Regions from separate parts of the Virgibacillus sp. L01 genome, predicted to be linked through region 2. Evidence: a T-box and tRNA genes for the amino acid it is inferred to sense, from the RefSeq annotation. Region 2 holds a T-box; the other holds one or more tRNA genes.
What was found. The T-box of region 2 lies ahead of ACTWQM_RS15360 (valine--tRNA ligase). A T-box ahead of a tRNA ligase gene usually reads a tRNA of that ligase, here a tRNA-Val.
Positions count from the first base shown of each region.

Region 1: it encodes a tRNA-Val, which carries the amino acid that the T-box ahead of ACTWQM_RS15360 (valine--tRNA ligase) is inferred to sense. The anticodon was not compared.

Region 1 covers NZ_JBQQCP010000002.1:277,658-285,971, forward strand. The annotation lists gene ACTWQM_RS06485 (GNAT family N-acetyltransferase) at 1-223, opposite strand, end outside; gene ACTWQM_RS06490 (YjcG family protein) at 220-741, opposite strand; gene ACTWQM_RS06495 (alpha/beta hydrolase) at 924-1,649, opposite strand; gene ACTWQM_RS06500 (ABC transporter ATP-binding protein) at 1,743-3,560, opposite strand; gene ACTWQM_RS06505 (ABC transporter ATP-binding protein) at 3,550-5,280, opposite strand; tRNA gene ACTWQM_RS06510 (tRNA-Val) at 5,676-5,748, opposite strand; gene ACTWQM_RS06515 (DMT family transporter) at 5,981-6,847, shown strand; gene ACTWQM_RS06520 (hydroxyacid dehydrogenase) at 7,046-7,999, shown strand; gene ACTWQM_RS06525 (helix-turn-helix domain-containing protein) at 8,228-8,314, opposite strand, start outside.
Region 2 covers NZ_JBQQCP010000008.1:181,389-189,702, forward strand. The annotation lists gene ACTWQM_RS15345 (LysM peptidoglycan-binding domain-containing protein) at 1-13, shown strand, start outside; gene ACTWQM_RS15350 (hypothetical protein) at 83-1,102, shown strand; gene ACTWQM_RS15355 (hypothetical protein) at 1,099-1,287, opposite strand; T-box leader at 1,405-1,631, shown strand; gene ACTWQM_RS15360 (valine--tRNA ligase) at 1,689-4,334, shown strand; gene ACTWQM_RS15365 (ATP-grasp domain-containing protein) at 4,912-5,784, opposite strand; gene ACTWQM_RS15370 (ATP-grasp domain-containing protein) at 5,781-6,686, opposite strand; gene ACTWQM_RS15375 (bifunctional folylpolyglutamate synthase/dihydrofolate synthase) at 6,771-8,045, shown strand.

The DNA of each region.
Region 1 (8,314 bases), on a different contig from region 2:
TAAGCACACAAATGCGCTCTAACTTGCCGTAGTTGTCTACAAAACGTACCCGACTTGCTGCGATAGGTTTGTCAGTATCGTAGCCAATCAAATGAATGGATTGCTCGTCAAACGCATCCAGCTCTTCTTCGGGTGGTACATTTTGTTCATCAACAAAGACTGCTGTTCGTACGTTATATGCCTGCTGCCTCTGGTCATTTGTCTCAACTACTTCTATTCTCACACTTTTTCCTTCCCGAAAACAAACGATTCATATACTGTCCATGTTCCGTTTTCCAATTGATAGAGAAGCTGGAAACGATCTATCGTATCCTCAAATTGAATGTCTTTCATTTGCATGCTGCCAAACACATCGGAATACTCGTCCTGGGAAAGCTTCTGAGCAATCGTAATATGCGGTACGAAATTGTACTCCATATTTTCAGGAAACTTGCCTGTTTGCATTTTTTCAAATAAATCCAGCAGCTGCTGCGTTGGTTCGACCTTCAGATAAATTGTGTTTGTCACCGGTGCAAACGTACTTACTTTGTTGATTTGCAGCTTAAACGGTTCTGCGTCGTTTGCGATGTACTTTAATTCGGTAACAAGTTCATCGATGGTTTCATCATCCGCTTCAAACGCTTCCTTAAGTGTAAGGTGTGGTGGAACAAGTGCGTAATGCGGGTCATAACGTTTTCGGTAAGAGTTGATATCATCTTGGATTGGCTTTGATGGAAAAATTGCTATACCATATTTTGTCATAAGAATGAATCCTCCTTTTAATTTTAGAAAACTTACGGTTTGATGCCTTCGTTGTACTTTTGCAGTAGGGTAATCATTATACTCCAGACTGCTAAAAGTTCCTTATTAAATTTTGGTCTATCTTCTATTATAACAAAAAATTACTTCGTGTAGGAAAAAGATTTTCAGAAATTAGTAAATATTTAGCCGAAAAGCGTTGATAGTGCTCGTTTCATATCTTTTTGCCAATATTTCCACGTGTGTTCTCCAGCCTCTAGTTCATGGTACGTATAGCTCATGCCTTTGCTCTGAAGTAGTTCGTTTAGCTCACGGTTTGGTGTTATAAAATCAGCTTGTTTTCCGTCTGTTGTATCTACCGCTGTTTCAGCTGTACCAATCGTATGATAAATATCGATGGAGTGCGAGTTTTTTGCGTTTTTAACGGCTTCTGTAACAGTGTGATCAACATATGGCGATTGCATAATTACTTTGCCAAATGTGTTTGGATACTTCAATGCTGTCATCAGAGCTAACGTTCCAGCTAGCGAATCTCCCATTAATGCACGGGATTGGCCCATATGATAAGTAGGGAGCAGGTTATCAAGGAATGGAACTGCTTCGTGTACGAGAAATTTGATATAGGCCTGCTGCTGTTCACCTGTTGGGTGATATTTTTTTCTGCGGTCATATTTATCCTGATAATGAATACCAACAAAAACCGTATTATTAATTTCTTCACTGGCATGGAGTTTATCACTCAATGTAGCAATGCGGCCAAGCTGATAGTAATCATCTCCATCCTGCATGATACAAATGTGATATTTGTAAAGAGGAGAAAACGATTCCGGCTGGTAAAGTTTAAGTGTCATTGTCTCATTCAGATAGTTGCTTTCAATTTCTTTGTCGACCATTGTTCCTTTTCGTCCGATGGTATCCACCTCATTTGAATGTGTCTTTTTAAATAAATGCAGTTCACAAATAGTCTAGTTCACAAATAGTCTATCATGTTTGGAATGGATATTCTATCTGTGCTGATTCAGTTGGCCTTTGTACAGGTCATAGTAATTTCCTTTTTGTTCAATTAATGACTCATGGGAACCTTGTTCGATAATTTCGCCATGCTCAAGCATGATTATTTTATTTGCTTGCTGAATCGTATTTAACCGATGGGCAATTACAAAGCTGGTCCGGTCATGCATCAGTCCTTTCAACGCATCCTGAATTTTTAATTCGGTTACGGTATCAATGTTACTTGTTGCTTCATCCAAAATAAGGATTGCTGGATCGGCTAAAATCGCCCTAGCTATCGTGATAAGTTGTTTCTGACCTTGGCTGATTCCACTGCCATCCTGATCCAGAACGGTATTATATCCATTAGGAAGCCGTTCAATAAAGTCATGTGCATTCGCACTTTTCGAAGCTGAAATTATTTCATCGTCCGTGGCATCCAGGCGTCCGTAACGTATATTTTCCCGGATGGTTCCATTGAAAAGAAATGCATCCTGCAGCACAAACGCCATATGCTGTCTTAAACTTGAACGCTTTATCTCTTTTATATCAATACCGTCAAGCATTATTTTGCCGGAATCATAATTGTAAAAACGAGAAATTAAATTAATGATTGTTGTTTTTCCGGCACCAGTATGACCAACGAATGCTACCGTTTGACCAGAATTCGCTTCAAACGTGACATCCTTTAATATAGGTGTATCTTCATAAGCAAACGAGACATTCTGGAACTGTATATTTCCGTCCGTGTGCTTAAGTTCTCTTGCCGTTTGTTCATCGGTTTCTTCCTGGTCTTCGTCGATTACATTGAAAACCCGCTCTGCACCAGCAACAGCTGACAGTAGGATATTAAACTGGTTTGACAGCTCATTTAACGGGCGGGTAAATTGACGTGCATATTCGGTGAAAATTACGATAACCCCAACTGTGATAATCTCTTCAATTGCAAGAATGCCACCGACCAATGCTATCAGGCCAAAGCTTAAAAAGTTCAGCATGTTCATGACCTTTGGAATAAATCCGGAAATCGTCATCGCCCAAAAGCCGGAATGCTGCAGATCTTTGTTCCGATCCTTAAACTCATTAATCACACGCTTTTCCTGGGAAAAAGTTTTAATAACATGCTGTCCTGAAACGGTTTCTTCAACATACCCGTTCAGCTCGCCCAAATGATTTTGCTGCAGTTTATACAATGGACCAGTACGCTTAGTGATCCAGCGTATTCCAAGAAACATAATTGGGATAATCGTCATCGTCACAGCTGTCAGGAGCGGGCTCAAGATAAGCATGACAACAAAAGTACCAACAAGGGTCAGGATACTCGCAAAAATCTGAATAACGGACTGGTTCAGTGTGTTATTTACATTATCAATATCATTGGTAATCCTGCTCATTAATTCGCCATGCTGCCGTTTATCAAAATAGGATATCGGAAGGCGGTGGAACTGATGGAACAGGTTTGAACGCAGCGAATAAACCGTATTCTGTGCAATGCCTACCATCCAGTAATTTTGTAAAAAAATCGATAACGAATGAAACAGGTAGATAATAACCAGCCAGATTAACAGCATGCCTAGTCCTGATGCCTCTTGTGTCACAATGTAATCATCAATCGCCATCCCGACCATGAATGGCCCAAGCAGACTTAATCCGGAACTGATAAGGACCATGAAAATCACCAGTGCGAGCATCGCTTTCTCACGAGCAAGATATAGCCAGATTCGCTTGATCGTACCAGAGGTGTTGCGGGCTTTATCCTTTTTATCATGTTTTATATTCTCGAGCGGAATTTTTTTATATTGAAAAGGGCGTTTAATAGCTTTAAGTGACATCAGGAAGCTCCTTTCCAAACTGTGATTCTACGATTCTGCGATACAGGCTGGACTGTTCCAGTAGTTCATCATGTGTACCAAGGGCAAGTACTTCACCATAATTCAGCAGTAAAATACGATCAGCACTCATAGCAGTCGAGATTTTCTGGGTGATGATTAATGTTGTGCAATCATCATGCTGAATGGCATCGAGCAACCTGGATTCAGTCGCTAGATCCAAAGCACTCGTGCTGTCATCAAGCATTAGTATTTTCGGGCGGCGGATCAATGCGCGCGCAATTGAAATCCGCTGCTTCTGACCACCAGATAGATTAACACCTTTTTGGCCAATCTTTGTATCGTATTGGTCAGGCAAGTCCATAATCGTGTCATGAATTTGCGCGTCTCGTGCAGCTTGAAAAACATCTTCCTGTGATGCTTTTTCTTTTCCCCATGCAATATTATCCGTGACAGAACCTGTAAACAGAAGCGGGTTCTGAGGAACATAGCCAATGCTCCGCCTAAGCTGTTCCAATGTATAGGACGTTATTGGTTCATCGTCAATATAGATAGTACCGTTTTTTACATTGTACAACCGTGGAATCAATTGGAATAATGATGTTTTACCAGAGCCTGTTGCACCAATTATCGCAAGTTTTTCACCTGGATTCACCTGGAATGAAATGTCCTCAAGTACTGGTTCTTTTTGGTTTGGGTACTTAAACGAAACGTCATCAAACTCAATTTTTCCACTGGGTACGGCAGCCTCATCCCGCGCATCCTGATAATCAACGAGATCGACATTAACGCGGAGCACCTGATCCAAACGTTCTGCAGACGCTTTTGCACGTGAAAATGCCAGGATAATAAATGTGAACATCGAAATTGCCATTGCAACGCGTAACGCATAGTTTACTATTGCAACAACATCCCCGACTGATGTCTGCCCGGATACCGCCAGTGAGTTCCCGTACCATAATATGAAAATCAGACTTAAGTTCATAACAAAAAGAAGAATCGGCATTGATGCTTCAATAAAGCGGAATGTTGACCGCGTCATTGTCGCCAAATCGCTATTTGCTTTGGTAAATCGCTCTTCCTCATGGCTGCGACGCAGGAACGCCTTGATTAACCGCATCCCAGCAAGATTTTCCTGCATCACACGGTTCACATTATCGACACGACTCTGCACTTTATCAAACATCTGGCTTGCAACCTTAAGCACCCATACTATAAAAACAACAAGAAGTGGCACCGTAATTAGGAAAATCAGTGCTAGCCTGCCATTCACAATAAATGCCATCACCACACCACCGATAACAATCAATGGGGCCTTTGCCATGATCCGCAATGCCATAAAAATCGTATTCTGCAGCTGGCGGACATCATTCGTAAACCGTGTCACAAGACCGGATGTCGGATATTGATTCAAATTTGCAAACGAGAACGACTGAATTTTATGAAATAGCTTCTCCCGAATATCATAAGCAAATCCCAAACTCGTATGCGACGCAAAAAAGGAATTAAAAATCCCCGCGATAAACGCAGTAAACGCAAGGCCAATCATAATAAAGCCCCACATCATAATAGTGTCCAGATCCTTATTCATAACCCCATCATTAATCATCTTTCCAAGAAAGAAGGGGAGAAGCAGTTCAACCATAAGCTCAATCATCGTCAAGCTATAGGCTACAGAGATAGGAATTTTATAAGGCTTCAAAAAAGAAAAAATATTCTTCACGTGTTGAACCTCCGATGCAAGTTATCGCCAGCTTGAAAGGCGAGATATGTGTAAAATCTATTATAATAGTAAAGCGTTTTTATTTCGAGTGTGGAAGTGCTTTTTTGCGCTTTTTGGTAGGAGGGAGGGGGGCGCGGAAACTGAATAAACTCGGGTGAATCTTGAATGTTGTACTACGAATCCTGAATTCCTGGGGATGAAAACTGAATAAACGCAGAATCATCGTATGGAGACTGAATAACCGTGGCGAAGACTGAGTAAACTGAGTTGCTAATACCTGAAGCGAGCGGGGGCAATATTTTCTGTACTTAGTCCACTGGAAGTTAAACATTTCTATTAACAGTAAAAAGCTGTGAACCCTTTATATACAAGGGATCACAGCTGAATAACTTTAATGATTCCGATTGGGCTCGAACCAACGACCTCATGCCTGTCAAGCATACGCTCTCCCAGCTGAGCTACGGAATCGTATAAATTGTAAATTATCGGACAACTATAACTATATAGTAGAGTGATAAATTCTGTCAATATATTTTTTACCTCTAAGTTAAAATGCATCCTGCTCCAAGTACAAATCCAGGAATGATAGCCACAACAAAAAGCCATTCCCCCGCTCATTAAACAGATTTCTTTCCATTCTTCTGGTTTTGTAATAGCATAGTTCAAGTGACTTAGAATTTAGCAATTGGAGGAACAACTGATGTCTGATCGCAACAAAGGCATTATATTATTATTGGTATCCGCTTTAGGTTTTTCACTTATGGGGGCTTTCGTGAAGCTATCCGGTGATTTGCCAACAGCGCAAAAAGCATTTTTTCGCAATATAGTAGCTGCTATTATTACATTAGGATTCGTACTGCATCATAAAGAAAGACTGTTTGGAAAAAAAGAGCATCAGAAGCTTCTGCTTTCCCGTTCAGCACTTGGGACTGTTGGAATCGTTTTGAACTTTTATGCTATTGATCGTTTGGTTTTATCAGATGCCGAGATGCTGAATAAACTCAGTCCGTTCATTCTTATTATATTCTCAGCAATTTTTCTGAAAGAAATCGCTCGCCGGTTTCAGGTCTTTGCCGTAATTGTAGCGTTTATCGGCGCATTATTTATCATTCAGCCCGAATTTTCGGTCGAGATTTTCCCGTACATCATTGGTGTGCTCGGGGCAGTATTCGCAGCTGGTGCTTACACATTTCTTCGGGTTTTGGGAAATAAAGAAAAATACTATACCGTCGTTTTTTACTTTTCATCTTTTGCAACAGTGGTTCTGCTGCCATTCACAATTCTATTTTACGAACCGATGAGTATGAAGCAATGGGCGTTCCTTATCCTGGCTGGATGCTGTGCCACTGTCGGACAATTTGGAGTGACACTTGCTTATAAATTTGCACCAGCCAATGAAATATCAATCTTCTTTTATTCGACTGTCGTTTATTCGGCATTATTAAGCATTGTTCTATTCGGACAGATTCCAACGTTATTCAGTGTGACTGGGTATATCATCATCTTTGGTTCATCTTTTTATATGTTCCTGAAAAATAACCGGATGGATATGCAGAAGGCAAAATAGTCAATTTTTATAAAAAAAATAGCTTGAAAGCAGAGTAGTATCATTAATGGTGCTGCTCTGTTTTTAATTTCGTCCGATGAGATTATTTATCCCTTTCCCTGCATATAATCAAGTAGGAACTTTAGAACAGTTTACTTCAGGCAAAATTTAGGAACAGATACATAGATAATAAATTACTCGCATAGGGAGTGAAGGCTCATGAAGGTGCTCGTAACCGAGTTGATGTGGGATGATGGAATAGAAGAGCTCAAGTATAATGGCTATTCCGTGGATTATGATATGGAATTGGGACGGAAAAGAAGTGAACTACTTGAATTGGTGCCGGCTTATGATGCACTCATTGTCAGGAATGAAACAAAGGTCGATGCAGAATTGCTTGATGCAGCAAAAAATACCAGAGTCATCGGCCGTCTTGGTGTTGGACTGGATAACATTGATCTGGAGGCGGCAAAAGCCAGAAACATGCCGGTCATTCCAGCCGTACATGCGAATGCCACGTCAGTTGCAGAGTATGTGATGGCGTCGATGCTGGATGCCTACCGTCCTTTGGCTGAAGCAGATGCTGATGTTCGCAAGGGTAATTGGGATCGAAAGTTTTTTACCGGATACGAATTAAACGGGAAGACGCTCGGACTCGTCGGTATGGGTGAAATCGCCCACCGTGTTGCCAAACGGGCCAATGCTTTTGGAATGGATGTCATCGGGTATGACCCATTTGTTAAACCATTTGATCATATACTGACAGAAACCGGAGTTCATCCGGTGGGAACGCTTGATGAACTGCTCACTAACTCAGACTTTGTTTCGATTCACGTTCCAATGACAAAAGCAACGCGACATATGATCAATAAAGATAATTTTAAATACATGAAGCACCATGCTTATGTGATTAATTCAGCAAGAGGCGGAATCATACACGAGCAGGATTTGGTCGAGGCAGTACAATCTGGGGAAATTGCTGGGGCATATCTTGATGTGCTGGAAACAGAGCCAGTTCAGAAGGGTTCTCCGCTTTCCAAGGTTGAATCCATCCAGCTTTCCCCGCACATTGCCGGTTTAACAGATGAATCGCAATCCCGTACAGCTATGCTGATTGCCAAAGAAGTGATGAAAGTTCTGGAAGGCGGTAAGTCTCTTTGTTCGGTGGTATGATTTGCGTTATAGCTAAACTTGTGAAAGAACATGACATCGGCTGCTAAACAATCCCCTGTGAATTCAATACAGCAACTGAATAATTGCCATTTTAAAAGACCTCTTTTCCTCTATGCATAAAAAGTATTGGAGGTCTTCCATTTGATATATTATAGTAGCTGACTTTTGAGTAATCTGGAACCAAACGCCTAACGGGCAACTTCAAATTACTCCCATATTATTATTCTGCTAACTCTCTTGGATGAACAGGGAAGGGAAGACAAACGATTTATTACATGAACGATAAAATGGAGAGTTTACTATTTCAGAATCTGT
Region 2 (8,314 bases):
TAAGAAGAAATAACTGATAGAATACATACCCCTTGCTTCGTATAGTAAGGGGTATGTATTTGGAAAGGTGGTGAAATTTAGTGTGAATGAAGTAATTCATAAAATAGCCGGGGAATACGGTGTACATCCATATAAAATTGACCAGGTATCAAAACATTTATTTCGGATCAGTGATGGTAAGCACTATTATGCATTGAAGAAAAGTATTCTAACTGAACAAAAATTGGATTTATGGGAATATGTTTATCATCAGGCATATACACAGAACATCCGGAGTATATTGCCTGTCTATTTAACAAAGCAGTCAAAATTATACGTACAAAATGCTCAATCGTACTATTATTTAACACCTTGGTTATCATCTAATAAACTCAATCATCTACAAATAATTAAGAATCTATATAACGCAATTGGTGAGGTTCATGCAAAGACAAAACGCACACAATTAATTCAGACGAATACTGTCATAAATAAATTCAATGAATATCAGAAGAAGTGTGCAGATTTATATAAAAGAGAGTTGTATTATGTTGAGTTGTTTGAGAAGAATCGATTTATGTCTCCATTTGAATTATTAGTTTGCACGCAATTTCGAATTATGGACAACGTCCTCTCCACACTGAATAGTTGTATTGAAAAATTAACAAGTGAAATTCAAAATGATCATGAGTGGAATTATAGTCTATGTCATGGAAACTTGGATCTCACTCATATAATTCTTCATAATGATACGTATATATTAAATTGGGAAAAGGCAAATTATGATAATGCTATTGCGGATTTGTCTATTTTACTAAAACATCTTGTGCGAAATTATGATCAATCATCATCACAATTAACAGATTCATTTTCAGTGTACACCAGCAAAAATATACTAAAAAAGAGTGAATTGTATCTACTCGCTATCTATTTATTGAATCCATTTCCCTACATAAATCAAATTCAGGACTATATTGATAATCCATCAAATGACACGATGATTAATCAAGTAAAGAGACTGCAATATAAATCCCGGCAAATGTTGTTTGGGTTAAAATGGTTCGAGTTTGTTGAAGAAGAAATTGTAGCATACGGTGAAGAAAAAGATGGTAAAGATAGCTAAATCCATTCCAAATAAAACGCAATAAATATTCCAACTAATACACCAAGCAAAAACACATCAAATGAAGTTGGAAATAGCATAGTCCGGATTAATTGAAATATTAATATTGGTAAAGTTACTCGTTCAATTACAATAATACAATTTCTTGCCCAAGGAGGCAGCCTGTATCGGTAATATCTAGCCACACTTATCACCTCTTAAGTATTTTTTTAATATACTATGTATATATATAGTTGTTTTGTGCAATTCATAAGATAATAGTTGATTTTATTTTCAGTAACCGATAAAATAAGTAATAATATGTAAATGTGATGATAGGGAAGAGTACAATATAATTACCTAATAGAGAGGGAATGACGGTGGAAAATTCCCAGGTGCAATTTATTTGGAAGGTCGCCCTTGATACAGCTTCTTTGAATTATGTAGTAGAAGAGAGCCGGTTTTTGACCGTTATCAACGAATGAAGTGCACAAGTACAACTGCTTGTGAACGAAGGTGGTACCACGGAATAATCCTTTTCGTCCTTTATTGGATGGAGAGGATTTTTTTATTTGTATTTAACTATGCAAAAGAGGAGGATTTAATGATGAGTGATGAGGCAAACACAACGATGTCATCAAAGTACAATCCACAGGAAATTGAAAAAGATCGCTATCGTTTTTGGGTCGATGGTAAATTCTTTGAAGCAACTGGAGATGAAGATAAGGAACCATTTACGATTGTTATCCCACCACCAAACGTAACTGGTAAGCTGCATTTAGGTCATGCATGGGATACAACGATGCAGGATACTATTTCAAGAATGAAGCGAATGCAGGGCTATGATGTATTATGGCTGCCGGGAATGGACCATGCAGGTATTGCAACACAATCCAAGGTTGAGGCAAAATTGAAAGAACAGGGTAAGAATCGCTATGATTTAGGCCGTGAAAAGTTTCTTGATACTACCTGGGAATGGAAAGAGGAATATGCTGACTTCATCCGTGCCCAATGGGAAAAGTTAGGTTTAGGACTTGATTATTCACGTGAACGTTTTACGATGGATGATGGTTTATCGGACGCTGTACGTGAAGTGTTTGTTACATTATATAAAAAAGATCTAATCTATCGTGGCGAGTATATAATTAATTGGGACCCCAATACCCAAACAGCACTTTCTGATATTGAAGTTATCTATGAAGAAGTTCAGGGAAAATTTTATCACATGCGTTATTCAATAAAAGAAAGTGATGAAAAGATTGAAATTGCAACGACACGTCCTGAAACGATGCTTGGGGACACAGCTGTAGCCGTACATCCAAGCGACGATCGATATAAGCATTTAATCGGTAAGACGGTTGTATTGCCAATAGTTGGTCGTGAAATAGAAATAGTGGCCGATGAATATGTTGACATGGAATTGGGCTCAGGAGCTGTCAAAATCACACCTGCACATGATCCAAATGATTTTGAAATCGGAAATCGACATGATTTGGAACGAGTGTTGGTTATGCATGAAGATGGGTCGATGAATGAAAACGCTGGTAAATATGAAGGACTAGACCGTTTTGAGTGCCGGAAACAAATTGTTAAAGATTTGCAGGACCAGGGTGTTCTGTTCAATATTGAGGAACGTGTACACCAGGTAGGACATTCAGAACGAAGTGGGGCCGTTGTTGAACCATATTTATCAACACAATGGTTCGTAAATATGCAACCTTTGGCGGATGAAGCTATTGAACTTCAGCAACGAGATGAAAAAGTTAATTTCGTTCCAGACCGTTTTGAACGCACCTACCTGCACTGGATGGAGAATATCCGTGATTGGTGTATTTCGAGACAATTATGGTGGGGACACCGAATTCCTGCATGGTACCATAAGGAAACAAATGAACTGTATGTAGGAAAAGAGGCACCTGCTGATATCGAAAATTGGGAGCAGGACAATGATGTACTTGATACGTGGTTCTCCTCAGCATTATGGCCGTTTTCAACAATGGGCTGGCCTGATCTGGATGCTGAAGATTTTAAGCGTCACTTTCCGACAGATGTTTTAGTGACAGGTTACGATATTATCTTCTTCTGGGTTGCACGTATGATATTCCAATCGAAAGAATTTACAGATCAAAGACCATTTAAAGATGTGCTGATTCATGGTTTGATTCGTGATGCTGATGGGCGCAAAATGAGTAAATCACTTGGCAATGGCGTGGATCCAATGGATGTTATTGAAAAGTATGGAGCAGATTCACTGCGTTATTTTCTCTTGACAGGTTCAACACCTGGCCAGGATTTAAGGTTCCACTGGGAAAAAGTTGAGGCTACATGGAATTTTGCAAACAAAGTGTGGAACGCATCACGGTTTTCACTTATGAATATGGAAGATTTCACTTATGAAGACATTGATTTAAGCGGTGAAAAGTCATTAGCAGATAAATGGATATTAACTCGGCTAAATGAAACGATTGAACAAGTTACCAAAAATACAAATAAATATGAGTTTGGTGAAGCAGGTCGTCATTTATACAATTTCATTTGGGATGAGCTCTGTGATTGGTATATTGAAATGGCTAAACTGCCGCTGTATGGTGATGACGAAAGTGAAAAACGAATGACGCAATCTGTTCTTGCATATGTATTAGATCAGACGATGCGCATGCTTCATCCTTATATGCCTTTTATTACAGAGGAAATCTGGCAGCAGCTCCCACATAAGGGAACGTCAATTACAGTTGCTGCATGGCCAGAAGCGAAGCCGGAATTTCATAATGAAACAGCATCAAAAGAAATGAAAAGACTTGTTTCAATTATTAAGTCCGTTCGTAACATCCGAGCAGAAGTTGATACACCAATGTCCAAGCAAATTAAATTGTTAATCCAGGCAGAGAATGAAGCAACTGTTTCAGAACTAGAAAACAACCGTAATTACCTGGAACGATTCTGTAATCCAAGTGAATTAACAATTAGTACTAAAGTTGATGTTCCGGAAAAAGCAATGTCAGCTGTTGTAACAGGTGCTGAGCTATTTCTTCCATTGGAAGGATTAATTGATTTTGATAAAGAAGTTAAACGCTTGGAGAAGGAACTGGATAAGTGGACAAAAGAAGTGGAACGGGTTCAGAAAAAGCTTTCAAATGAAGGATTTGTGAATAAAGCTCCACAATCTGTTGTAGATGAGGAAAAACAAAAAGAACAGGACTATTTAGAGAAACAAGCAAAAGTCAGAGCACGATTGAATGAGTTAAATTCATAAATAAATTGGAGGCTGGGACAAAAATGTTTTAGTCCAAATAAAATCCGAGCTGATTCAAATTAGAATTGGTTCGGATTTATTTTATTGCTTATTAGGTATAAACTGCGAAGTAGCTGCTGGGATAACATCTATAAACCTCTCGTCCCGCCGTCCGGGGTCACTACGGGCGGATGCTTTCCGCGGGCAACGCTTCAGCTTCCTCGGAAGCCAAAACCGCTTCATGCGGGATCTTCAGCTGTTGCTTTTCCCGCAGGAGTCACCGCCCTCCGCTCGCCCGGACTAGTGTAGCTGTCACACATTTATTCTATAGCGGTTCCTACTCCAGTCAACAGCGGAGGAAATACACGTAGACTCCTGTGGGAGCTGAGGCCTAGATGAGACTACGCAGCGACGTAGGAGCAAGGAGGCTCATCAGCCGCCCACGGAAAGCGAAGTGTATTTTCGGAGCGGTATAATAGCACTCAAACTTGTTAAAAGTTACTGCGCAGTTTATATCAATTACGTATTAGATTCAGCTATTGTAATGACAGTTCTAAACCACCTATCCTGTTATTATTCGTCTTGAAAGTAGATATTTTTAGTTTTGTCCCAGCCTTTTTATAATATGAGTTACATATTTTCTTAGTATATTTATATCCGATACTGCACTTAGTGTTCTGGAACCAACAACATCTTCTATTTCATTAAGCTGTAGTTTGCCATTTGTATCAAGTAAGAAATCAATTCCAACCATACCAAAATCAAAGGCATTAATTATCTTGTTCAGTAAGGTAGTCTCATGATGATTTAATGGATACCATGTAGCCAATCCACCTAACTTGAAATTAGACCTGAAATCACTTTTACTTTCCCGCAGAACAGCTCCAACAATTTGATTACCAACAACAAAGACCCTTACATCTTTACCTAACTGGATATTTTTAGTTGACTGAATAATGAGCTCGGATGCAAAAATATCATCAGCAACACACCTCTCCCATTGCTGTTCATTCTCGATCAAATATACTTGCCGGCCACCCCTGCCGTTTGCCCCCTTCACAACAAATGGAAGAGGGGTACCAGGTAGCTGTACGCAGTTTTTTTTCTCGATAAAAATTGTATCAACCATTGGAATTGATAACTTGTTTATATAATAATGAGTTAATGCTTTATTATTACAAATTGCCGATATCTCGGATGAGTTAAAAACATTGATTCCCATCGACTCAAATAACTTATTCAATAATGGTTCAACTGTTCTTACTACAATAAAGTCTGGTAATTGAACTACTTGCTGGTTATTATAGAGGATTGTTTGTTTATTTTGGAATATACCAATGGTTAGGTCCTCCCGCAACACTAATTTTAGTGTTACTCCCTGTATTGCAGCTTCATCAATGAACCAATTAATATATGCTTTATTTTGTTCTGAATCCTGTTCACTATAAATAAGCCACCCTTCTAACTTCATTTTGTATCCTCAATTCTTAATGTGTCTACAATGTAATCAATCATAAATTCAGCGGCATTGATTCCAGTACAATCAAACATATTACGAATATGAGCATTGGAATTTATTTCACAAATTACAGGCTTGTTATTGGCGCCAAATAATAGATCAACTCCGGCAAAGTCAGCATCGATCGCTTTTGTAGCAGCAACAGCAATATTAATTTCCTCAGGTGTAGGCTTATATTTATTCATTGTCCCTCCCGCAGTAACATTAGCACGAAAGTCATTAGAAGCATGTCTTGTCATTGCTGCAACAACCTCATCACCAACCACTTGCAGGCGAATATCTTTACCGTGACTTGTAGAAATAAATTCTTGAAGCATAAACGGTGTTCCGTGAAGTTTAGAAATTTTTTCAAAGGCCTCTTCCATTGAGTGAACTAAGTACACCTGTTCCCCAAATGACCCGAATGCCTCTTTAATTATCATCGGAAAATCTAGAATGCTGATAGATTCACGGAAGTCTTCAGGGTTGAACGATTCCGATCTTACATATGCCATCGGCGCAACAATTGTTTTGGGTATAGGTAAGTGCTGGTAAGCTAGTGCTTGGTATGTAGCAATCTTGTCATCACTTTTCTCAATTGATGCACCACTGTTAAAAACCCGGATACCCAAAAGTTCGAGCTGCTTTGCTAAATAAATATCTTTATCTGTGAACATTACAAAGTCAGGAAGATCTTTGTTTTTTGTAACCAAATCAAGTTTATCAGTCGATAAAAAAGGCAAAAGTTTATTATTTTTATAAATATCCGTCTGTATATTCTGTTTGAGTGCAGCATCCTGAAGCCATTCAGCGAAATCGAGAAATTTGTTGCCAGGTAAGTATCCGTTATAAATTATCCATCCGTATAAGTTCAATTCAATGATTTCCTTTCTAATGGGTTATTATTACTGATATACTAATTCTGTTGACTATGAAAATAAAGAAAAGCGGTGTACATAATGTTTGAACACTTTCAGCAGGTAGAAGAATTTTTCGAAAGCAGAAAGAAGTATGGAATGAAACCCGGGTTAGACCGAATACATAAACTCCTGAAGTTACTCGATAACCCACAGAAAAAGATCCAAGCAATTCATGTCGCTGGAACAAATGGAAAAGGCTCAACTGTACAATATATTAAAAATGCGTTAATTTCCAATAACATATATGTTGGGATTTTCACCTCACCAAGTCTCAACGGTCTTACAGGGCATATTTTTAAAAATAATGATATTATTTCTGAAATGGAATTCACAGAAATGATCAATGAGATTCATCCATTTGTTCAGCGACTGGATGCTGAAAACGATCATCCCACGGAATTTGAAATTATTACAGCTGTAGCTTTTTTGTATTTTAAAAAATATGCCGATATTGCATTAATTGAAGCAGGTATGGGTGGTAGAGAAGATACGACTAATTGTTTCGACCCCATTTTGTCCATTATAACAAATGTGGAAGAGGATCATATTGCTTTTTTGGGTGAATCACTAAAATCAATTGCATATCATAAAGCGGGAATTATTAAAGAAAATACACCAGTAGTAATTGGGGAAATGTCAGATGAAGCAATGTCTGTTATATCGGAAGAGGCTTCTCTGGAGGATGCCCCATTATATCAACTTGAAAAGGAATTCGATTATTCAATTCTTCATGAAGTATCAGGCTATCAAACATTTAATTGGGTTTCGAATGAGGATAAATTTAAAGTGTCAATCCAAACAAATGGTAAATATCAAGTGAAAAATGCTTCTTTAGCGATTATGGCATTAAAACTATTGGAGTCTAATGGATTTATTTTAAATTTGGACAAAAGCCTTAACGGATTTTATCAGACTAAAATACCGGGCAGATTTGAAATGGTCCAAACAAATCCTGTTGTAGTATTGGATGGAGCACATAACCCTGCAGGTGTGCGGGCTTTCACCGATACAATGACATCAATTTACAAAAATCGGGAAAAGCACCTTATTTTTGCAGCATTTAAAGATAAGGACCTCACTTACATGCTTCATTATTTAAGCAATCATTTTTCTTCTATAACGTTAACAACATTTAAACATCCCAGAGCGGCTTCTGTGGAACAACTTCAGTCAGTAATAAATCATCCAAATGTGCGAGTTAATCAAGATTGGATGAACGTTATAGAGGAGATTCAAAATAAGAACAATCATGTATGTTATTTTGTAACAGGATCCTTACATTTTATTGCTAATGTAAGAAAAATTTTGAAATAAAAGTAAAGATATAGTAATATATAATTATCAGAATGTTTTTAATCTATGAGTCTTTAGTAGTATTACTGAAATAGATATATGCATCAATTTCATATTCAATAATAATGCAGTGAATCCAAACTATTTGTAAATGTGTTAGACTTATTGATTTTTTTGAATTAACAAATAGTAAAACGTTACTTCGTGAAATTGTTCGGATAAATAATGATTACTAGTATTTATGAGTGTGATTCATACAAAATATAATAAAATAAAGTATAGTATCATTT